Regions from separate parts of the Kitasatospora sp. NPDC094016 genome, predicted to be linked through region 1. Evidence: riboswitches for the same ligand, from Rfam matches in the RefSeq annotation. Region 1 holds a riboswitch; each other region holds the start of a gene.
What was found. A riboswitch is a leader RNA that binds a small molecule or an ion and turns the genes downstream of it on or off. The one in region 1 is predicted to bind cyclic di-AMP.
Positions count from the first base shown of each region.

Region 2: linked by a shared signal. The riboswitch ahead of ABT015_RS07835 (transglycosylase family protein) and the one ahead of ABT015_RS34675 (C40 family peptidase) in region 1 are both predicted to bind cyclic di-AMP.
Region 3: linked by a shared signal. The riboswitch ahead of ABT015_RS01030 (glycoside hydrolase family 16 protein) and the one ahead of ABT015_RS34675 (C40 family peptidase) in region 1 are both predicted to bind cyclic di-AMP.

Region 1 is NZ_JBEOUK010000060.1:34,057-41,716, reverse strand. Features, by position in the region: gene ABT015_RS34680 (C40 family peptidase) at 1-683, opposite strand, end outside; gene ABT015_RS34675 (C40 family peptidase) at 911-2,056, opposite strand; cyclic di-AMP (ydaO/yuaA leader) riboswitch at 2,067-2,216, opposite strand; gene ABT015_RS34670 (C40 family peptidase) at 2,554-3,588, opposite strand; gene ABT015_RS34665 (NYN domain-containing protein) at 3,789-5,135, opposite strand; gene ABT015_RS34660 (hypothetical protein) at 5,403-5,666, opposite strand; gene ABT015_RS34655 (rhomboid family intramembrane serine protease) at 5,868-6,650, shown strand; gene ABT015_RS34650 (Lrp/AsnC ligand binding domain-containing protein) at 6,692-6,973, shown strand; gene ABT015_RS34645 (aminotransferase class V-fold PLP-dependent enzyme) at 7,016-7,660, opposite strand, start outside.
Region 2 is NZ_JBEOUK010000005.1:271,146-278,805, reverse strand. Features, by position in the region: gene ABT015_RS07860 (NAD(P)/FAD-dependent oxidoreductase) at 1-45, opposite strand, end outside; gene ABT015_RS07855 (Ppx/GppA phosphatase family protein) at 474-1,409, opposite strand; partial or broken gene ABT015_RS07850 (DUF501 domain-containing protein) at 1,559-2,080, opposite strand; gene ABT015_RS07845 (FtsB family cell division protein) at 2,052-2,558, opposite strand; gene eno (phosphopyruvate hydratase) at 2,740-4,026, opposite strand; gene ABT015_RS07835 (transglycosylase family protein) at 4,294-5,211, opposite strand; cyclic di-AMP (ydaO/yuaA leader) riboswitch at 5,217-5,384, opposite strand; gene ABT015_RS07830 (cytochrome P450 family protein) at 5,595-6,890, opposite strand; gene ABT015_RS07825 (SDR family NAD(P)-dependent oxidoreductase) at 7,166-7,591, shown strand; gene ABT015_RS07820 (nucleoside triphosphate pyrophosphohydrolase) at 7,609-7,660, opposite strand, start outside.
Region 3 is NZ_JBEOUK010000001.1:235,412-243,071, forward strand. Features, by position in the region: gene ABT015_RS01015 (alpha/beta hydrolase) at 1-719, shown strand, start outside; gene ABT015_RS01020 (MoaF-related domain-containing protein) at 861-1,190, opposite strand; gene ABT015_RS01025 (esterase/lipase family protein) at 1,400-2,725, shown strand; cyclic di-AMP (ydaO/yuaA leader) riboswitch at 3,033-3,158, shown strand; gene ABT015_RS01030 (glycoside hydrolase family 16 protein) at 3,161-4,522, shown strand; gene ABT015_RS01035 (hypothetical protein) at 4,542-5,162, opposite strand; gene ABT015_RS01040 (IclR family transcriptional regulator) at 5,363-6,160, opposite strand; gene aceB (malate synthase A) at 6,349-7,660, shown strand, end outside.

The DNA of each region.
Region 1 (7,660 bases):
CCGAGGTCCAGCCGGTCGGTGCCCCGGGTGGCCCGCTGTTCGGCCTCCCGGGCGTCCTGGGCGGCCATCCGGGCCCGCTCGGCGACGCCCAGGCTGTTGAGCAGCCGCTGGGCCTTGGTGAGCCGCTGCTGGATCTGCTGCTTGCTGTCGGCGAGCGAGCGGCGGGCCTGGTCGAGTTCGGCGAGCTTGCCGGCGGTCTCGGTGCGGCGCTGGTCGAGCCGGCGCTCGCGGGTGGCCAGTTCGTGCAGAGTCTCCTGCTGCCGCTCGGCGGCCTGGCCGAGGGTGCGGGCCCGGGACAGGTAGCCCTCCGGGTCGGTGGAGAGCATCAGCTGGGCGGTCTGGGCCATGCCGCCGCCGCGGTACTCGGCGCCGGCCACGGTGGCGAGGTCGCCGCGCAACTGGTTGAGCTGGTCCTGGGCGACGGCGATCTCGCCCTGGAGGACGGTCGTCTCGCCCTGGAGCCGCTGCTGCGTCTCCTGGGCGGCGTTGTACTTCTCGGACGCCTGCTCGGCCTCGCCGTAGAGCTGCTCCACCTGCGCCTTGACGTCCTTGCGGGTGGGCGTGTCCGGCACGGCGGGGGCGGCCTGGGCGCTGCCGCCCGTCGTCACGCCCAGGGCGGTGGTGGCGGCCGCGGTCAGCACCAGCGCACGGGCGAGCAGTTGGGAACGACGGTGCACGGGCATGGCGGCAGCTGCTCCGATCCGGCGGTGGGGCCCCGCCGCCGCCCCGACGCGGGCGGCCCTGGAAGCGGAGTCCGGTGGCAGACGTTAGCGAGTCCGGGCAACCGAGTCCAAACCCCTGCCAACCCGAATATTTGACCCGCAATCGGACATTCGTCCGAGGAACCGGAAAAGCCGCAGGCCCGGCCTTCCGTGGTGGAAGGCCGGGCCTGGGAAGGCCTGCGCGGGGATCAGACCCGCACGACGGAGGTCAGCGGCATGTTGCTGACGGCCTCGTAGCGGACCGACGCGCCCGGCTTCGGCGCGTGCAGCACCTGGCCGTTGCCCGCGTAGATGCCGACGTGGTGGGCGTCCCCGTAGAAGATCAGCAGGTCGCCGGGCTGGGCCTGGGAGAGGTCGCTGCCGATCCGGGTGCCGGCGTGGGCCTGCTCCTGCGAGGTGCGCGGCAGCGAGACGTCGACCTGGTTGAACGCCCAGACCATCAGGCCCGAGCAGTCGAAGGAGCCGGGGCCGGAGGCGCCGTAGACGTACGGGCTGCCGATCTTGGAGGCGGCGATGGACAGCGCCGCGGCGCCGCGCGAGCTGCCGGCGCTCGGCTTGGTGACCGGCGCGGCGGGGGCCTGCGACGCGCTCAGGTCGGTGCGGCTGTTGTCGCGGGAGGAGCGGTCGGCGGCCTGCTGGGCCGCCGCCTGCTGCTGGGCGGCCTTCGCGGCGGCGTCGGCCTTCGTCTTGGCCTCGGCGGCGGCCTTCTCCTCGGCCGCGCGGATCGCCTGGCGCTCCTGCTCGGACAGGGTGTTGAAGAGGTCCTGCGCGGCCTTGAGCTTGCCCTGGACGTCGTCCTTGGCGCTCTTCAGCTGCTGGGTGGTGGTCTCCATCTCGGCGAGCTTGTCCTGGGCCTCGGAGCGCACCTGGTCGAGCTTGCGCTGCTCGTCCTGGAGCTGCTTGAGCTGGCCCTTCTGGGTGCCGCCGGCCTGGTTCAGCGTGTCGGCCTGGCTCAGGAAGGTGTCCGGGCTGGCGGAGAACATCAGCTGGACGGTCTGGGATATTCCGCCGTTGCGGTACTGCTCGCCGGCGATCTCGGCCAGGCCGCCCTGGAGGTCGGTCACCTGCCCCTGCTGCCGCGCCACCTGGTCCTGGAGGTCGGTGACCTGCTTCTGCAGCTGCTGCTGCTTCTCCTGGGCGGCGTTGAGCTTCTCGGTCGCGACCTCGGCCTGGTCGTTGAGCTGGTCGACCTGCTCCTTGACCTGGTCCTTGGTCGGCTGCGGGTCGGCGTGGGCGCCGGACTGCGCGGACAGCGCGACGGCCGCCGCGGCGAAGCCGGTCAGGATCGAGACCCGGGTGCGACTGGCGGGCTTGGGACGACGATGGGACGCCACGAAGGCGGACTCCTTCTTCCTACGCCGTCTACCGGGTGAGCTGACGGGTTCGGGCCGGAAGCGTGCCCTACGACGCCTCACGGCCGTTCCACCGGCCGACCTGGCGCCGATTCACCCCGGAGGAACGTGGTTCCCCGGCTCCGTTCGACAGCACCCCCGACTGCTGGGCTCCCCGTCGGGCAGGCACTGGGCCCGCCCCGCTGCGTCACGAACTCGACGGAAACCACCGCCGTCACCCTGGCTGGGCGATCGGGAGTGCGGTGGTTCGGGGCACGACCCTAGTAACTGAACCGTGATCCGTTCAAATCCTTGTCAGAAAAAAGACGGAAGAAGACCAAAGTTCTTTTGTGAATATGACACATAGTGATCACCGCCGCACGCAAAGCTGATCACTCTTCACCAGGGACTCGTGCTGCGGACAAAACCCGAACGCCACCCCCGGTCGGAGGGTGGCGTGGATCACAGGCCCGGACGGGCCCTTCGGGCGTGTCAGGACGTCAGACCCGGCGGATCGTGTTGATCTGCATCGCGTCGACCTTCATCACCTTCACCACGTCACCGGTGTGCGGCGCGTGCACCACCATGCCGTTGCCGATGTACATCCCGACGTGGTGCCGGTCGGGGCCGTAGATGACGAGGTCGCCCGGCTGGGCCTGGTCCAGCGAGACCTTGGTGCCGACGTTGCCCTGCTCCTGCGAGGTGCGCGGCAGCGAGACACCGGCCTGGCCGTACGCCCAGACCATCAGGCCCGAGCAGTCGAAGGTGGTCGAGCCGGTGGCGCCCCACACGTACGGCGAGCCCTGCTTGCTCATCGCCTTGGCGACGGCCACGCCCGCGTAGCCGCCGGCCTGCGGGAGGCTGCCGAGGTCGGCGCGGTCGCTGCCGCGCGAGGCGCGGTCGTCCTGCTGCTGCTGGGCCCGCAGCGCGGCGCGGTCGGAGGCGCTGAGCGAGTTCAGCAGGTCCTGCGCGGCCTTGAGCTTCTGGTTGACGTCCGTCTTGGCCTGGTTCAGGTCCTTGGTGGTGGAGTCGAGCGAGGCCAGGACGGCGGCGGCCTCGGACTTCTCCTGGTCCAGCCGGCGCTGCTGGTCCAGCAGGCCCTTGAGCGCCTCGGACTCGCTGGCGCTGGCCTGCTGGGCGCTGGACGCCTTCTCCAGGTAGCCGGACGGGTCGGAGGAGAGCATCAGCTGGACGGACGGGTCGATGCCGCCGGTGCGGTACTGCTCGCCCGCCACGCCGGCCAGGCCGGTCTGCAGCTGGGTCATCTCGTCCTGGCTGCGGGCCACCTTGTCCTGCAGCTGGTCGGACTGCTTGCGGAGCTGGTCGGCCCGCTCCTTGGCGCCGTTGTACTTCTCCGCCGCCTGCTCCTGGTCCTGCTGGAGCTGGTCGATCTGCGCCTTGACGTCGCTCTTGCTCGGCTGGGGCGCGGCGTGCGCGGCGACCTGCGCGGAGAGGGCGACCGCGGTCGCCGCGGCAGCGGTGAGCACGGAGACCCGGGCGCGGCTCGGCTGCTTGGGACGGCGGTGGGAGGCCAAGGGAATTGCTCCTTCTTCCATCGGCCTCACCCGATCAGGTGAGAATCCGGAAAATAGGTTTGACGCCACACCCTAGGGAAGATCCACGGGTTTTGCCACTCCCCCGAAGGCGTGAACTCCACTTCCCCCGCAGGCTTCACCCGATGTGCACACCACCGCAAACCGGGCGCTGACCAGGCGTCATCCCGCTGCGGCAGCCGTCAGGGCCGCGCCAGCCGGTTCAGCAGCAGAACGGAAGCCACGGGGCGCGCGCCGGCCTTCCGCACGCCCTCCGCGACCTCCCGGTCGGTGGACACCACCACCACCGGACGCCCCTGCGGTTCGGCCCGCACCAGACGGCGGATCAGCTCGTCCGCGGTCTCGCCGGTCCTGCTGAACCGCACCCGCACCCCGCGCGGTGGCGCCATGATCACCGGAACGTCCAGGTCCTGCCCGTCGAACACGCAGGTGACCTCCGCCTGCGTGCGCTGGGCCAGCATCGCCAGCCCGCCCAGCAGCCGGATCCGCTGCTGCTCCAGCGGCAGCGTCGGATAGCCCGTCTTGGTCACGTTGTAGCCGTCCACCACCAGGTGCACCTGCGGGATCGCCAGCAGCTGGTCCAGCAGCGCCGGATCGTCGTCGGCCAGACCGCGCCGGGCCACGTCGTGCGGCGAGGCCGCACCCGGCACCACCGCCTCCACCAGGTCCCCCGGCCGGATCTGGGAGACCGGCAGCGCCAACTCCCGCTGGAGCCCCTGAGCCGACTGCAGCACCGTGTCCAGCAGCAGCCGCAGCCGCATGTCCTCGACGCTGCGGCCCTCGCGGGCCGACCGGCGGCCCTGCTCGGCCGCCGTCTCCAGCTCGCCGACCCGGTGCCGCAGCCGCCGCGCCTCGGACTCCGCGGCGCCACGCTCGGCGGCCGCCTGCGCCCTCGCGGCCTCCAGCTCGGCGGTCAGCCGCCTGGTCTCGGCCTGCGCCCGGCGGGTGTCGCTCTCCAGCGAGCGCACCTTCTTCCGCAGCGACTCGGCCTCCCGGCGGACGTCCTCGGACTCCGAGCGCTGCCGCTCCAGGTCCGCCCGGGCGGCGGACCGCAGCTCGGCGAGCTCCGCCTGCAACTTCTCCACCAGCCGGGTGGCCTCGGCGGCCGCGCCCTCGGCTCCGGCCCGCTCGGCCTCCTCCCCGGCCTCGGCCACCAGCCGGCTCCAGCCGGCCGCCCGCACCAGGTAAGCCGCGGCGGCGACGTCCATCGGATCGGCGGCGCCCGGGACGCTGCCCGACTCCAACGCCTTCACCAGGTCCGGCTGGCCCAGTCTCAGCCGCTCCGCTATCCGCACCCGAAACGCCGGCTCCGACTCCAGCGCCGCGGCCAGCGCCGTGGCCGCGTACTTGGCCCGCCGGGCCGGGGTGAACTTGACGTACTGGCGCAGGCTCTGCGGCAGCTCGCCGGGCGGCAGCCCACCGAGCGCGTCCGAGGCCAGGCCGACCACACGCCGGCGCACGCCCTCGGGCAGCGGCCGGTCCAGCTTCTCGGCAGCACGCTCCGGCGCCACCTCGCCCGAACCCGCCACCTCGCCCGAACCCGCCGCCCCGCCGACGGCCGCGGGCTCGGACGGGGCCGCGTCGGCGGCCTGCGCCTGCGCGGCCGCAGCGGGCTGAAGCCCCTGCGCTTCGGCGGGCTCCCTCGCTGCGTCCACCACGTCCTCGGCTCCGATCCTGGTCCTACGGGGTCACGGCCCGCGGCCGCCGCCCTGTCGTCACGCTCCGTGCGTCCTGTCTGTATTGTCCCAGCGCGGCGGGCAGGCGCGCCGTGCACCCGCCCCCCGCGCCGTCGGGCGTCAGCCCTGCTCGGCGGAGGCCTCCGCGTTCTCGGCGCCCGGACGGGCCACCAGCTCGACCTGGTCCACGGCGTTGCACCAGCGGCAGCGCACCGACTCGATCGTCTCGCTCAGCACCTCGGTCTCCTCGACCTTGGACTCGCCGGCCAGGTCGAAGTGCAGGAACTCGGTGACCCGCGCGGTGCGGGTCACGTCGAAGCGGGTGAGGTTTCCGCACAGGGTGCAGCGCCAGCGCGTCTCGGCGGTCAGGGCGGGGACGGTCATCGGGGGTCCTCTCGGGTGGTCCCTGGGTGGGCTAGGCGCTCCCCCCGGAGCCCCGGCGTCGGCGGCGGGAGGCGGGATTGCCCGCCCCAAGCCTATTGCCTGAGGCAACCATCACGGCCACCGGTCAGGAGAACGAGCGGGCTAGTCCACCTGCCGTACAAGGCCGTGTCACACGCCCGACACGGAGGGATGCTTGGCCCCATGGCAGTGACGGCCCCCGGGCACACCGACGCGCGGGGCGAGTACCCGTCCGTGCCCGCCCCGGCGGTCACCTACGCCCTGATCGCGCTCAACACCCTGGTGTTCCTGCTGGGCCCGGCCGCCGGGCTCAACCCGCTGTACGGCACCGGCCAGTCCCGGCTCTGCGCGGAGCAGCGGTACGAGCAGCGCTGGGGCGTCATCCCCGCCGAGGTGCTGGCCGGCCGCCCGCTGACCGCCGAGCAGCTGGCCCAGGCCCCCGACCCGGCCCCGGGCTGCCCGGCCGCGCCCACCCCGCGCAAGCACCCGGCGCTGTCCGTCCTCACCGGGCTCTTCGTACACGCCGGCTGGCTGCACCTGCTGGGCAACCTGCTCTTCCTCCACGTCTTCGGCCCCACCGTCGAACAGCGGCTGGGCCGGGCCCGGTTCGCCGTCTTCTACCTGGCCGCCGGCAGCCTGGCCACGTACGGCTTCGCCCTCGCCGAGGCGCACTCCCCGGGCTCCACCCGGGTCCTGATCGGCGCCTCCGGCGCGATCTCCGCCGTCCTCGGCGCCTACCTGCGCTTCCATCCGCGGGCCCGGGTGACGACGCTCGTCCCGCTGCTGCTGTTCCTGCCGCTGCGCTTCCCGGCCTGGCTGGTGCTCGGCCTCTGGTTCGCCCTGCAGTGGTGGTCGGTCCACTCGGCCGGGCCCGGCGTGGCCTATCTGGTCCACGTGATCGGCTTCTCGGCGGGCTTCCTCTACGCCTGCACGGTGGTCAGCCACCCCCCGAGACGACCCGGCTGACGCCCGATACGCTGGCGGCACCCCACAAAGGAGCCCGAACAGTGATCACCGCCATCGTCCTGATCAAGACCAGTGTCGACCGCATCCCGGAGATCGCCGAGGCCATCGCGGCCATCGAGGGCGTCAGCGAGGTGTACTCGGTGACCGGTGGCTACGACCTGGTGGCGATGGTCCGGGTGCGCCGGCACGACGATCTGGCCGCGGTCATCCCGGGCCGGCTGAACAAGGTCCCGGGCGTGGCCCACACCGAGACCCAGATCGCCTTCCGCACCTACTCCCAGCACGACCTCGAGGCCGCCTTCGCCCTCGGCCTGGACGAGTAGGCCCCCCCGCCCCCCGACCCCCGGCCCCGCCGACCGGGCCCCTCAGCCCTGCTGACGCCCCCGGTCGACCTGCACGGTGGCGACGCAGCGCCCGCCCTCGTTGCGGTAGTTCCACGCGGCACCGTCCGTGACCAGCTCGCGCACGGCGGTCAGGAAGCGGTCGACGTGCTCGTCCGGGGTCCCGGCCCCGAAGCTCACCCGGATCGCGTTCAGGCTCCGCTCGCCGGGCAGCGACGGCTCGGGCGCCCCGCACTCGGAGGGGGAGACCTCTTCGTCCCCGAGCAGGGTGCGCAGCAGCGGGTGCGCGCAGAACAGGCCGTCGCGGACCCCGATGCCGTACTCGGCGGACAGCGCGGCCGAGAAGTGCGAGCTGTTCCAGCCCTGGACGACGAAGGACAGCACGCCCACCCGGGCCGCCTCGGCGCCGAACAGGTTCAGCACCTTGACCTGCGGGATCTCCGCCAGCCCGGCGGTCAGCCGGGCGATCAGCTGCCGCTCCCGGGCCTCCAGCGCGTCGAAGCCCGCCTCGCTCAGCGCCCGGCAGGCCGAGGCGATCGCGTAGGCGCCGATGACGTTCGGCGAGCCCGCCTCGTGCCGGGCCGGGCCGGAGTGCCACTGGACGGCCACCGAGCCGTCGTTCTCCCGGGCCACCGTCCGGGTCGCCCCGCCGCCGGCCAGGTACGGGTC
Region 2 (7,660 bases), on a different contig from region 1:
ACCACCGCCGACAATGAGGATGCGAGGACGCTCCGTGGTGCTCATATCCGAAAGTATCCAGCACCGTCCGGAGCAGCCTTCGTGAGCCCGGTCACAAGCTTCTGGACACCCCGTGCTACACTGCGCGGCCGCAAATCCGGGCCCAGCGCGTCGGCTCACGGTCCCGGGCGCCCCCTCGCGAGCGCACGCCGGAATACCACCCTGCTGAGCAGCAACGATCCGTACGGTGCCCGGGTTCCCGCTCGTGATTTCGATTTTCAAACCTCAACCGAGGCTTGACCTGCGATCCAGGGGTCGTCACGGCGAGCAGACCTTCGGTCCCACATTTCGGACGTAGCGGGCGAGCAGGTGCGGCGAATGACTGGATCGCCATGTGAAGAAATTCACGAACTTTCCCGCACCGGTCCGGGCGCGCCCCGGCCCCGGACCCCCGAAAGGGGTGCCGGGGCCGGTCGGGTAAGGCCCGCAGGAGGTCAGGAGGCCATACTCCAGGCGATGCCGTCCAGGATGTCGTGCTCGCTCACGACCACCTCGGCCGCGCCCGTCCGCTCCATGATCTCCAGCAGCTCCAGCGCGCCGGCCGCGATCACGTCCACCCGGCCCGGGTGCATCGACGGGATGGCCGCGCGCTCGGCGTGGGTGGCGCCCAGCAGCTCGCGGGCGATCCCGGCGACCCGCTCCCGGCCGATCCGCGAGTGGTGGATCGCCGCCGAGTCGTAGGCCGGCAGGTCCTGGGCGATCGCGGACACCGTGGTGACCGTCCCGGCCAGGCCCACCAGGGTGGCCGCGCCGCGCAGCGGGACGACCTCCTCGGCCTTGTCCAGCTCGGCCCGCACGTGCGCCCGGGCCGTCTCGATCTGCTCCGGCGAGGGCAGCTCGGCGCCGCCGAAGTGCCGCTCGGTGAGCCGGACGCAGCCGATGTCCACCGAGCGCGCCGCCTGCACGTCCGCACCGCCCAGCACGAACTCGGTCGAGCCGCCGCCGAGGTCGAACACCAGGTACGGCGCCGGGAACTGGCCGCCGGTCAGCTCCTTGGTGGCGCCCACGAAGGACAGGTGCGCCTCCTCCTCCCCGCTCACCACCTCGGGCTCGACGCCCAGGATCGCGCGCACGCCCTCGACGTACTCGTCGCTGTTCTCGGCATCCCGCGAGGCGCTGGTGGCGACGAAGCGGGTGCGCTCCGGGCCGACTCCGAACCCGGCGATGACCCCCCGGTACTCGCGGCAGGCCGCGAAGGTGCGGGCCAGCGCGTCCGGGTGCAGCCGGCCGGTCTGGTCCACGCCCTGGCCCAGCCGGTTGATGATCATGCGGCGGTCGAGGTCGGTGATCTCCCCGGTGGCCGGGTCCAGATCGGCGACCAGCAGCCGGATCGAGTTGGTGCCGCAGTCGATCGCGGCCACCCGGGTCATGCTCACGCGGACTCCCCGGGGTCGGACTCCTCGGCGGCCCGCTTCTTCGCGGCGCGCTCGGCGGCCTTCTGCTGCTTGGCCTCGATCACGGCCTGGTGGTCATGGTCCTTGGCCCGGTTGCGGGCGACCCGCGCACCGGCGGCCTCGACCTCGGCCGGGGAGACGCAGGGGCCCTTGGCCCACCAGTCCTCCAGCAGGCCGATCGCCTCGTCGCCGAGCGGGTTGACGCCCTCGCCGGCCGCCAGCGAGTGGCCGACCAGCACGTGCAGGCACTTCACCCGGTCCGGCATGCCGCCGGCGCTCGGGAAGCCCTCCAGCACCTCGATGGCGTCGCGCCGGGCGATGTAGTCCTCGTGTGCCTTCTGGTAGGCGGCGGCCAGCTCCGGGTCCTCGGCGAGCCGGGCGGTCTGCTCCTTCATCACGCCGTCCGCCTCCAGGGTGCCGATCAGCGAGGCGGCCTTGGGGCAGGTCAGGTAGTACAGCGTCGGGAACGGCGTGCCGTCCGGCAGTCGGGGGGCCGTCTCCACGACGTCCGGGTTGCCGCAGGGGCAGCGGTGCGCGACGCCGCGCAGGCCACGCGGCACCCGGCCGAGCTGGGCGGCGATGGCGGCGACGTCGGCGTCGGAGACGGCGGGGTGGTTCTCAGTGGTCATGGGGGGAGGTGTCTCCAGCGGGGGACGGTGGGAGCGGACGGGGGGAGGCGGGGGCCGGGGCGGCGGCGTCGGTGGTGTCGGCGGCGTCGACCGAGTCCCAGATGCTGGCGTACCAGGGCTTGGCGGCCCGCGCCGAGCCGCCGGGCGCACCGTCGGAGGCGGCCGGACCGGCGGCGGCAGCGGAGGCGGACGCCGAGGGCCGGGCGGCGGCCGGACCGGCCGGATCCACCGCGATGTACGGGGTCTCCCCCGGCATCGCGTAGTGCAGCCGGGCGCGGGCCTGCGCCTTGACGTACTCGGGGTCCTGCCAGCGGGCCTTCTCCCGGCGCAGCTGCTCGACCTGCTGGCGGGAGCGGTCGGCCTTCGCCTGCTGGGCGGAGATCTCGGCGCGCTGGGAGATGAACTGCCGCGTCGGGTAGGCGAGGATCGCCACCAGCGAGCAGAGCACCAGGACGAGGACGGTCGCCCGGCTCGTGAAGCGAGGCCGGGCCGCCAAGCCCGGGATCCTCCAGCCTGCCATCTCCCGTTCCCCTCCTGGTCGCGACGGTGCCCCGCCGTCCACCCTACGGGGTGAACGGCGGGGCACCGGTCAGGCGTGCTCACCGGTCGGCGGAGCGACCGTGCTCGCCGCTCCGAGGAGCGGCTGTGCTTGCTATTCCGCGGCGCGGCTGTGCTTGCTATTCCGCAGAGCGGAAGCGCGGGAAGGCGCCGCGGCCGGCGTACTCGGCGGCGTCGTCGAGGATCTCCTCGATGCGCAGCAGCTGGTTGTACTTGGCGACGCGCTCGGAGCGGGCCGGGGCACCGGTCTTGATCTGGCCGCAGTTGGTGGCGACGGCCAGGTCGGCGATGGTGACGTCCTCGGTCTCGCCGGAGCGGTGCGACATCATGCAGCGGTAGCCGTTGCGCTGGGCCAGCTCGACGGCGTCCAGGGTCTCGGTCAGCGAGCCGATCTGGTTCACCTTCACCAGCAGCGCGTTGGCGGTGCCGGTCTCGATGCCCCTGGCCAGGCGGGCCGGGTTGGTGACGAACAGGTCGTCGCCGACCAGCTGGACCTTGTCGCCCAGCTTGACGGTCATGGCCTTCCAGCCGTCCCAGTCCGACTCGTCCAGCGGGTCCTCGATGGAGACCAGCGGGTAGGCGTCGACCAGCCCGGCGTAGTACTCGATGAGCTCTGCGGCGGAGATGGCCTTGCCCTCGAACTGGTAGGCGCCGTCCTCGTAGAACTCGGACGCGGCGACGTCCAGGGCGAGCGCGATGTCGCGGCCGGGCACGTAGCCGGCCTTCTGGATGGCCTCGGTGATGAGGTCCAGGGCCTCGCGGTTGCTGTCCAGGTTCGGCGCGAAGCCGCCCTCGTCGCCGAGGCCGGTCGACAGGCCGCGCTCCTTCAGCACGCCCTTGAGGGTGTGGTAGACCTCGACGCCCCAGCGGACGGCCTCGGAGAAGGACTCCGCGCCGATCGGGGCGATCATGAACTCCTGGATGTCGACGTTGGAGTCCGCGTGCGAACCGCCGTTGAGGATGTTCATCATCGGAACGGGCAGCACGTGCGCGTTCGGGCCGCCCAGGTAGCGGAACAGCGGCAGGTCGCTGGCCTCGGAGGCGGCGTGCGCCACGGCCAGCGAGACGCCCAGGATCGCGTTGGCGCCGAGCGAGGACTTGTCCGGGGTGGCGTCCAGGTCGAGCATGGCCTGGTCGATCAGGCGCTGCTCGGTGGCGTCGTAGCCGACCAGCTCCGGGCCGATCTGCTCGATGACGGCCAGGACGGCCTTCTCCACGCCCTTGCCGAAGTAGCGGTTCTTGTCACCGTCGCGCAGCTCCAGCGCCTCGAAGGCGCCGGTGGAGGCACCCGACGGGACAGCGGCACGGCCGGTGCTGCCGTCGTCGAGGCCGACCTCGACCTCGACCGTGGGGTTGCCACGCGAGTCGAGAATCTCACGGGCTACGACGACATCGATGGACGGCACGAGGCATCTCCTTGCGGAAGCAGGGTCCGGCTGACGTTGGGTGCTGCCGGCGGGACGATTGCGGAGTCGTTACGACCAGAGCCTAACCGCCCCGGCCCCCGGGGCCGCGCTGGCCTCGGTCCCGTCTCAGCGTGTGGCCCGGCTACCCGCCAGTAGTTCACCTGCTTGCCCGATCGAAGCGGGCGAATACGGGGGAATGCGGGCGAAGGGGGACGGCACTCGTCCCCCTTCGCCCGCAGGGCGCGGGCCGTTCGGGGCCCGGGCCGCTCAGCCGAGGTGCAGCACCTGGCCGGGCATGATCAGGTTGGGGTTGCCGCCGACGGTGCCGCGGTTGCCGTCGTACACCGACTGCCAGCCGCCGGACACGCCCTGGGCGGCGGCGATCGTCGACAGCGTGTCGCCGGCCCGGACGGTGTAGTCGTGACCGCCCTGCGCGGCGGCGGACTGCGCGACCGGGGCGGACTGCGCGGGCTGCGCGGCGCGGGGCGCGGACTGCGGCTGGGCGGCGGGCTGGCCCGCGTACTGCTGGTAGACGCTCTGGTGGCTGGTCCAGTACCAGGCGCCGTTGTTCTGGTACCAGTACACCTTCGCGTCGGCGTCCCAGCCGGCCTTGCCGGAGAAGCCCTGGGTCTGCGGCTGCGTCTGCTGCGGGGCCTGCTGGACGGGCTGCTGGGCGGCCGGCTTCGGGGCGGCCTGCTTGACCGGCTGCTGGGCGGGCTTCGGGGCCTGCGTCTGCTGGGTCTGCTTGGCGGCGGGCTGCTTGGCGGGCTTGGCGTCCGTGGAGGTGTCCACGGAGGCCGGGGCGCCGCCCTTGGTCAGGCCGGCCTTCTGGGAGCAGACGGGCCAGGCGCCCGGGCCCTGCGAGGCCAGCACCTTCTCGGCGACCGAGATCTGCTGCGCCTTGCTGGCCTGGTTGGCCTGCGGGGCGTAGGAGGTGCCGCCGTACGCCTTCCAGGTGCTGGGCGTGAACTGCAGGCCGCCGGAGAAGCCGTTGCCGGTGTTGATGCTCCAGTTGCCGCCGCTCTCGCACTGGGCGACGGCGTCCCAGGTGGAGGCCGGGGCGGCGGAGGCGCCGGTGGCGGTGAGGAGCGGCATCGCGAGTCCGACGCCGGCCACACCGGCGACGGCGATGGCCTTCTCGGCCTGGGTGCGACGACGGTGACGGCCAGTTCCAACGAACAGCATGAAGAGGTCCCTCTCCGCACGCCTGCGAGGTGAGCTGTCGGGTTCGGACCGGGAGGTGGCCCGGCCGCCGAAAGCGGAAACGATTCCGCTCGGGCGGCTTCACCCCAAGCCGTTGGGGAACGGCAACAAACCTGGTTCCCCCGCCCCTGCCCAGGGTCTGGTCGGTTTCCCGTGGCGCGGCGGGCAGGATTCGGCGTTCCGCGCACGAGGTCCGCAGCTGCGAACTCCAGGGAGAGTAGACAGATCATCAGACCAATAACAAGCTCATATCGCCGATATCACACACAAATTACGGCGCGTGGTCAATCGCCTACCAACGGCGGCGGTATGTCCGGATTGATACGGGTTCAGACCCGGTCCCATGAGCCGCCGGAGACGTGCAGTCAGCGTGTCGAAGCGTCGGTCGGCGTGACCGGAGGCGCGTGCGGAGAGCGGGTCTCCGGAGTGAATTCGACCGGGAGTTCCCGCAGGCCACGCATGATCAGGCCACCTCGCCAGCGCAGGTTCTCCGGGTTTTCCGCGAGCCGCAGGTCCGGCAGCCGGGAAAGCAGCGTGGCCAGTGCGCTCCGTCCCTCCAGGCGGGCCAGCGGGGCCCCGATGCAGTAGTGGATCCCGTGGCCGAAACCCAGGTGCGGATTGTCCGTGCGGGCCAGGTCCAGGGTGTTCTCGTCCGAGAACCTGGCCGGATCGCGATCCGCCGCGGCCAGCACCACCAGCACCGGATCGCCCACCGGGATGTCCACCCCGCCGATCGACAGCGGCCGCGTCGCGAAACGCCACGTCGCCATCTCCACCGGACCGTCGTAGCGCAGGAGTTCCTCGATCCCGGTCTCCAGCAGCGCCGTCTCGCCGCGCACCACCGACTCCTGCAGCAGCCTGCGCTGCTCCGGGTTGCGCAGCAGCGCGTACGTGCCGTTGCCGATCAGGTTGACGGTCGTCTCGAACCCCGCGAACAGAAGGATGAACGCCATCGCGGCGGCCTCGTTCTCGTTCAGGTGCTCGCCGTGGTCGCTCGCCCGGATCAGGCCCGAGATCAGGTCGTCACCCGGATCCGCCCGCTTGCGGTGGATCAGCTCCAGCAGGTACGCCCGCATCCGCTTCACCGCCCGCCCCACGCCGCCGCGTTGGCCGCCGCCGTGCCGGATCATCATCCCGGCCCAGTCCCGGAAGTCGTCCTGGTCCTCGGCCGGCACGCCCAGCATGTCGCAGATCGCGTAGATGGGGAGCGGGAACGCGAACTCGTGGATCAGGTCCGCCGAACCGCGCTGCGCGAAGCCGTCGATCAGCCGGTCCGTGAGCTGCTGCACCCGCGGCTCGAACTCCGCCACCCGGCGCGGCGTGAACGCCTTCGACACCAGCCGGCGCAGCCGGGTGTGGTCCGGCGGGTCGATGTTCAGCAGATGCGTCATCAAGTCCGCCTGGCGCTCCCCCGGAATTCCCACCCGCCCGGTGCGGTGCGCCTGCTCGCTGTGGTGCGCCGGGTTCTTCGACAGCCGGCCGTCCGCCAGCGCCTGCCGCGCGTCCGCGTAGCGGGTCACCAGCCAGGCCTCCACCCCGCTCGGCAGCGTCGTGCGGTGCACCGGGGCGTGCTCGCGCAACCAGGCGTAGGCGGGGTACGGGTCGGTGGCGAACTCCCAGGTGAAGAGCTGCGGGGCGGCGGGGTCGGGCTGCACTGGCATGCGTCGACCGTATCCGGTGGGTCGCGGCCGCACCGCCTCCGGCGACCGCGACCGGCGGGGCCGGATCGTCAACACCCGGCGGACGGCCCGCCAACGCTCCGTGGACGCCCCGTGGACGGTCCGTGGACAGCTCTTGGACAGCTCTTGGCCGGGTGGCGGGCGTGACCCTGGTCACCTGAGGGGTAATCCCTGTTGCGGAGGGTCAGGACCTGCCTACGATCCTCCGCAGAAATCGTGGGCGCCGGTGCGGTGTCGCCCACAGGGAGGAGCAGACCATGCGGGTCAGCGGGGCAGTCGTCGTCATCGCGGTACTCGACGGCGGATCGGGAGCCGAGCTCGCCCGCCGGTTCACCGCCGCCGGCGCCGCCGGAGTGCTGATCGCCGACCAGCGTGCGGGCGTCGCCGAGGACCTCGCCACCGAACTCGACCGGCCGGGCTGCCCCGTCGTCGGCGTCGGCGGCGACATCCGCCGCCCCAGCGACGTCGCCGCCCTCGTCGACACCGCCGAGAAGCACCTCGGCCCCATCGACCTGTTCTGCGTCGCCGGCCCCGACGGCGAGCGGATCGTCTCCCTCGCCGAACTGCCCGCCCGCCTCGACCTCGAACGCCTCGCCGAACTCCTCGCCCTCGTCGGCGAGGCCATCGGCGAAGTCGTCCCCCGGCAGCGGCGGCCGATCGAGAACACCGCCACGGCCGCCTGAGGCCCCGCCCGGGCCCGCTACCCGCCGACCGGCCCGAGGCCCTCGGCCGCGCGCACCGCGTCCCGGTAA
Region 3 (7,660 bases), on a different contig from region 1:
CGCAGTACTTCCAACCGGAGTACGCGCAGCGGCAGTTCCCGGCGGTGATCGTCAGCACCGGCTTTCCCGGGATCGCCGAGAACCTGATCACCCGGTTCAACTACCCGGGGGCAGCGCTCAAGTTGCTCCAGGACGGCAAGATGCAGCCGACCGTCATGGTGCTGATGCGCCCCTCGCCGGCCCTGCCGCAGGACACCGAGTGCGAGGACATCCCGGGCGGCGCGCAGTCCGACACGTACTTCACCAAGGACGTGCCCTCAGCGATCCAGGCGAGCTTCCGGGTCTCCTCCGACCCGCAGGCCTGGGCCTTCATGGGCAACTCGACCGGTGGCTACTGCGCCCTCAAGCTGGCCATGCGCCACCCGGACGTCTTCCCGACCGCCGTCGCGCTCTCCGCCTACTACGACGCCGCCGACGACCCGACCACGGGGGACCTGTTCGGCGGCAGCAAGCAGCGTCGCGACGAGGCCAACCTGATGTGGCGGTTGAAGAACCTGCCGCAGCCCAAGGTGTCCGTGCTGCTGGCCGGCACCAAGAAGGGCGACGGCGACTACCGGCGCGACACCGAGGCTTTCGTCGACGCCGTGCAGTCCCCGATGAAGGCCTCCTACAGCATGTTGGAGAACGGCGGCCACAACTTCGAGACCTGGAGCGCGCTGCTGCCGTCCTCGCTGGAGTGGCTGTCCCAGCACCTCAAGGTCCCGAACCAGACCGCCTGAGCAGGTTGCCCGAGCGAGTCGTCTGAGTGGCCGGCCTGAGTAGACCGCCTGCGTAGACCGTCCGAGCAGGCAGTCTGCTCAGACGGCCTGAGCAAGCCGACGGACAGCGACGGACAGCGAGGGGCGCGGGAGCGGCGAGGCTCAGGCCACCCGCTCCAGCGTCCCGGTGTGCAGCTCGCCGACCCGGCCGCCCTCGCCCTCGTACGTCCAGAAGGCGCGTACCGTCAGCCGGCCGAGGTCCATCACGTGGCTGACGGTGATCCCGCTCTCCTCGGTCCAGCTGATGAAGTAGATCTCCGGCGCCACCTCGGCGACGTGCAGCCGCACGTCCTCCCACTGGCCCGCCGACTCGCCGAGGCCCTCCCAGCGCAGCCGCCTGCCGTCGGCCGAGTAGGTGTTGCGGAAGGCCGCGCCGTTGTCGGCCCGGAAGAGGTAGGTGCGGCCGGCGAAGGCGGGCAGGGGCGCGGTCATGGTGGGGCGGTACCTCGTTCCTGTGGGGCCGTGCACGGCGGTCTTGTGCACTGCGGAAGATGTCGGACCTCCAATTTATCCGACCCGGTGAGCCGGGCGGGCGCACCCGTGGACGGTGCGCCACGGCACCGGCCGCCACCGCGCGGGCCTGCGGGGTGTGCGACCGGCACCTGGGCGCCCGCCGACGGCCGGTCCTACCGTCCACCCCCATGAGACGCACCCCCACGCCCGTGCGGCACACCCCCACCGCCGTCGGACGCACCCCCACGACGCTGTCCGCCCTCCTGCTCACCCTCGCCGCGCTGTTCCTGGGCACCCCCACTCCCGCTCAGGCCACCGCCGCCCGGACCGCCACCGTCCCGGCGGCCACCGCCCCGCTCACCCTCGAAGCCGCCTTCCCCGCCCCCGGCAACGGCTGGGCCAAGGTCGAGCGCTACCTCGACACCACCCCCGGCTTCCGCACCGAGCAGTACCCGGCCGACGGCCGCGGCGACCAGGACGGCGCCCGCCGGACGTACTTCGGCGGCACCGGCCAGCCCTCCTCCAGCCGCTTCCTGCTGTACTCGGCGACCGGCTGGGACACCGGCAGCCGGCCGACCCCCGTGCTGCTGGTCCACGGCGCCAACGACAACGCCGACCGCGCCTGGGCCAACCCGGGGGAGAGCGGCACCTGCGGTGCCTCCGCCTGTCCGTCCACCGGCCTCGCCCAGTACCTCGCCGGCACCGGCCACCGGGTGTTCGCCATCGGCTTCGCCCACAAGCAGGGCGACAACCTGCTCCAGGCGCAGGCCGTCGGCGACGCCGTCGCGCTGATCCGGGCCCGCCTCGGCGTCCCCCAGGTGGACGTGGTGGCCTGGAGCAAGGGCGAGGTCGCCGCCCGGGCGTACGTGTCCTCGGTGCGCCCGTCCTGGGGGCGGGCCTACGCGGGCGACGTGCGCCGCCTGATCACCCTCGGGGGCCCGAACGGCGGGCTCGACTACGTGTACGCGCACGGCTGGTCGTTCGACCTCGCGAGCTGGCCGGCCTGCGGCGGCACCGCCAACGCGCCGTCCCCGCACCTCTACATGACCTGCTACGGCACGTACACGGCCCAGCCCTGCCTCGGCGTGCTGCCCACCGGCGGCTACGACTGCTACCCGGGCCAGCGCCAGCTGCTCGCCCGCTGGGACGGCCGGTACGGGGTGGACGGCGCCGCCCAGGACTGGTGGACCACCTACTACGGCGGCCAGGGCTTCTACACCTCCGGCCAGGGCATCCAGGCGGCGATCGACGCCGGTTCGCTGATCGCGCCGCTGCAGCAGGCAGGCGTCCCGGCGCCGGTGCGCACCTACCTGCTCGCGGGCGGATCCGCCGACATCCCGGGCGTGCTCAACGAGAACCGGGGGCCCAGCGACGGCATCGTGTTCACCGCGAGCGCCCTGGACACCACCGGCATCGCGACGATCGGCGGCACCCGGCTGCTCACCGGCCTCAACCACCTGGAACTCGCCTGGGCGCCGGAGGCCGAGAGCCAGGTCGACAACTGGCTCGCTTGACCCGTGGACCCGTGGACCCGTGGACCCGTGGACCCGTGGACCCGTGGACCCGTGGCCCGTCGATTCGTCGTTCGGCAGCCCGACGGCTCCGCTGATCCGTCCCAACTGATCCACCACGCAGCGTCGTTGATCGACACCACTGTGACCTGTGCGACAACCGGCCCGGGCGGGTTGTCCGTTCACGCACGGCCTGCCTAGCCTGCAACCGTCGTCCGCCCTCGCGGACCCCCGCCGCCGGGACGCCGAGTCCTGTCCACCCGTCGGCCGGCAACCGAGCACCACAGCGGACGGGAGCGGGGGAACCAAGGTCAGCGCCCGGCCCGTACGCTCCCGCGTGCGGGCCGTGGCTAGGGGTGAAGCCGCTCCCACCGGCGGCCGGGCCACCTCAGCCCGAATCCGACAGCTCACCTCGCAGGCGTCGCAGAGGACACTGCCATGCACCAGCCTGCCCGGCGCCGCGCGCCGCGCCACGCCCGCCCCTCCCACCGGGGCCGCAACGCCGCCCTCGCCGTCACCGGAGCGCTCGCCGTCACCGGCGCCGGACTGCTCGGCCTGCCGGCCGTCTCCGGCGCCCAGGCAGCCGCCGCCCCGACCGTCACCCAGGACCGGCTCGCTCCGGCGACCATGGTCGCCAACCAGGCCGCCACCGCCTCGCTGACCCTCCACTCCTCGGCCTGTTTCACCGCGAGGACCGTCGGTGTGGGCGTCCGGAACGCGGCCGGAGCGAACCTCGACTTCCCGGGCAACGCCTCCAACGTGCAGATCTGCCCGAGCGGCCTGTCCTTCACCAGCGGCGCGCGCGCCCTGCCAGCCGGGACGTACACCCAGTTCGGCTTCTGGCAGGATCTCGGCGGGGCCTGGCACAACCTGGCCTCGCAGCAGCTGGTGGTCTCCAGCACCCCGGCGCCGACTCCTACCCCGACGCCGACCTCGACCCCGACGCCCACCGCGAAGCCGACCCCGACCGCGAAGCCGACCCCGACGGCGAAGCCGACCCCGACCCCCACCCCCACCCCCACCGCGAAGCCGACCCCGACGAGCAGCCCGACCCCGACGAGCAGCCCGAGCGCCACCGCCAGCCCGTCGGCCGGCACCCCCGCCTCGCCGGTCGCCGGCAAGTCGCTGACCTGGTCCGACGAGTTCAACAGCCCGATCAGCTGGGGCTCGCGCTGGGTCGGCGACAAGAGCACCGCGTACAAGTACGGCAACCACAACCCGGACGACAACAAGCTCGACCTGCTGAACAAGAACAACGTCAGCGTCGCGAACGGCGTCGCCACCTTCACCGCCGCGCCCGGCACCACCACGCTGGAGAACGGCAAGCAGGCCTGGAACACCGGCTTCCTGACCACTGAGGGCTCCAGCGAGGGTTTCCAGGTCAGGACCGGCGACTACGCCGAGACCCGGGTCAAGCTGCCGTCCGGCTCCGGCGCCTGGCCGGCCTTCTGGACCTGGAAGAACGGCAACGGGGAGGTCGACTCCTTCGAGTACCACCCCGACAACCCGAACCTGCTGGAGCTGACCAACCACGTCAACCCCGGCAACCCCAAGTACTACACCGACGCCAGCGCCGTCGCGAAGGACCAGTGGGTGACCATCGGCACCTACTACGGCGCCACTTCGGTGGACTGGTACGTCAACGGCGCCAAGGTGTTCTCGGACGGCAAGGGCGTCGGCGCCAACTGGTCGGCGTACCTGATCCTCAACCTGTCGGTCGGTGCGGGGAAGTACCACCCGGCACCGCAGGGCACCGCCCCGATCACCTTCGCCGCCGACTACGTCCGCGTGTACCGGTAGGGCCTTCGGGGCTTCCCGGTCAGGAACCGGGAGCCGTCTCGACCACCGTGATGTCGAACGGCTGCCGGTTGTTCCCCTCGTCCGGGTCGTCCACGCCGCGCACCGCGACCGAGCCGCCGGTGAGCTTGCCGATCGGCAGGTCCGGGGACAGCCGCACCGGTACCAGCGCGGTCGCGCTGCGCAGCGGGGGTAGTCCGGCCGGGAAGACGCAGCGCACCTGGCGGCCGTTGAGCCGCACCTCGCAGTCCTCCGGGAAGTACGGGCCCTCGGGGGAGACCCCGGGGGGCAGCGTGACCAGCACGGTGAACGGTGCGGCGGTGGTGTCCGGGCCGTGGTTGGCGATGAAGGCGTGGATGGTGGTGGTGCCGCCGGGCGGGGCGGCGTCCGGGTCGAGCCGGACCACCTCCAGGTCGGAGCGGGGCGCCGCGGGGGCTGCCGTGTCCACCGCCGGCCGGGGCTCGGGCCGCCGCAGCGCCCAGGGCGGGCCGGCGGTCAGCGTCGCCACCGAGCAGCCGGCCGCCATCGCGGCGACGAGCGGGGCCGCGCGGAATCCGCAGAGCCTACTGGTCTGCCCGGACCAGCCCTGCCGGGACCGGCTCTGCCCGGACCCGCCCCACATCGTCGAACGCCCGTACGTCATCGTTGTCCACCCTGTCCCGGGGCCCGGCCGCCCGCGCCGTTGCGGGCCGCGTCCGCACCAGGGTGGCGGAGCCTGCGCCGGGGGCCGGTGCAACCCGCTCGGCGTCCGCCCGAACGGGCGAGCGCACGCACGGGAAGTCGACCGGAGGACTCTGCCGGCGAGATCGACTTCCCGTGCGCGAAGCGGGCGGTGGCGGTGGGTCAGGGGGCGAGGACCTGCCCCAGCCGGGTCGCGATGTGGTGCATCACCGGCACCAGCGAGGACGTGCCGGCCTGCTCCTCCAGGGCCCGGATGCGAGCCTCCGGGCCGGATACCGACAGGGCGGTGGGCGTCGGCGCGCCCGGTACGGCGAGCGCGATGCAGCGGACGCCGATCTCCTGCTCCTGGTCGTCGACCACGTAGCCGCGCTCGCGCGCCTCGGCGAGCTGGTGCAGCAGCTCCTGCGGGTCGGTGACGGTGTACTCGGTGTGCGCGGGCAGCGGGTTGGGGCCCAGGATGGCGCGTGCCTCGTCCTCGGGGAGCTGGGCGAGCAGCGCCTTGCCGACGCCGGTGCAGTGCGGTTGCACCCGTCGGCCGACCTCGGTGAACATCCGCATCGAGCGGCGCGACTGCACCTGCCCGACGTACACCACCTCGCCGCCCTCCAGCACCGCCAGGTTGGCGGTCTCGCCGGTGGCCTCCATGAGTTCGGCCAGGTAGGGGCGGGCCCAGCTGCCGAGCAGCCGGCCGGCCGTCTCGCCGAGGCGGATCAGCCGGGGGCCGAGGGTGTAGCGACGCGCGGTGTCCTGGCGTACATAGCCCTGCTGGACGAGGGTACGAACCAGGCGGTGGATGGTCGGCATCGGCAGGCCGGAGCTGGCGGAGAGCTCGCTGAGGGTGGCCACGCCGCCGGAGTCGGCCAGCGCCTCCAGGAGTTGGAAGGCGCGCTCGACGGACTGCACGCCGCCGGTCGCGCGGTCCGTGCTGGTCGTCGGTGCTGTGTCGGGGGTCGAAACCACCGGCGTTCCCTTCGCTGTCGGGGAGGAGTAGAGTCCCGGCGATCACATCAACAAACCGTTGAAATTCTGTATCGCGGAAACTAGTCTCCACCTTACAGAATCGAACTCGCCGACAGGCGGGTTCCGATCAAGGAAGTTCCCACCGGAGCTCCCTCCGCCAGGCTCAACCGCTTAGGAGTGTCCTGCCCATGGCTACAGAACAGGGACCCGTCGGCGCCTCCCCCGCTGCTCCGGTCGTCACTGTCGCCGGTCCGCGCGTTCACCGGGCGGAGGAGGTGCTCACTCCGGAGGCGGTCGCCTTCGTCGTCGGCCTCCATCGCGCTTTCGAAGGGCGGCGACAGGAGCTCCTGGCCGGGCGGAAGGCCCGCCGGGCGGAGATCGCCAGGGCCGGCACGCTGGACTTCCTCCCCGACACCGCCGACATCCGGGCCGGCGACTGGAAGGTCGCCGAGGCGCCCCGCGCGCTCCAGGACCGCCGCGTCGAGATCACCGGTCCCACCGACCGCAAGATGGTCATCAACGCCCTCAACTCCGGCGCGCGGATCTGGCTCGCCGACTTCGAGGACGCCACCTCCCCGACCTGGGAGAACGTGGTCAGCGGCCAGATCAACCTGATCGACGCCTTCGAGGGCCGGATCGACTTCACCACCTCCGCCGGAAAGGCGTACGCCCTCAAGTCCGCCGCCGAACTCGCCACCGTCGTGGTCCGCCCGCGCGGCTGGCACCTGGACGAGAACCACCTGCTCGTCGACGGCACCCCGGTCGCCGGAGCCTTCCTCGACTTCGGCCTGTACTTCTTCCACAACGCCGCCCGGCTGCTCGCCAAGGGCGCCGAGGACCCCAACTCCGGCCCGTACTTCTACCTGCCGAAGACCGAGAGCCACCTCGAAGCCAGGCTCTGGAACGACGTGTTCACCCACGCCCAGGCCGCGCTCGGCATCCCGCACGGCACCGTCCGCGCCACCGTGCTGATCGAGACCATCACCGCCGCGTTCGAGATGGACGAGATCCTCTACGAGCTGCGCGACCACGCGGCCGGCCTCAACGCCGGGCGCTGGGACTACCTGTTCTCGATCGTCAAGAACTTCCGCGACGCCGGCGAGCAGTACGTCCTGCCGGACCGCAACAGCGTCACCATGGCCTCGCCGTTCATGGCCGCGTACACCCGCCTGCTGGTGCAGACCTGCCACAAGCGCGGCGCCCACGCGATCGGCGGCATGGCCGCGTTCATCCCCAGCCGCAGGGACCCGGAGGTCAACGCCGCCGCCCTGGAGAAGGTCAAGGCGGACAAGGACCGCGAGGCCGGCAACGGCTTCGACGGCTCCTGGGTCGCCCACCCGGACCTGGTTCCGGTCGCCCGCGCCTCCTTCGACGCGGTGCTCGGCGAGCGCCCCCACCAGAAGGACCACCCCGGGCCCTCCGAGCCGGTCACCGCGACCCAGCTGCTCGACATCGCCGGCGCCGGCGGCACCTGCACCCACGCGGGGCTGCACAACGCCG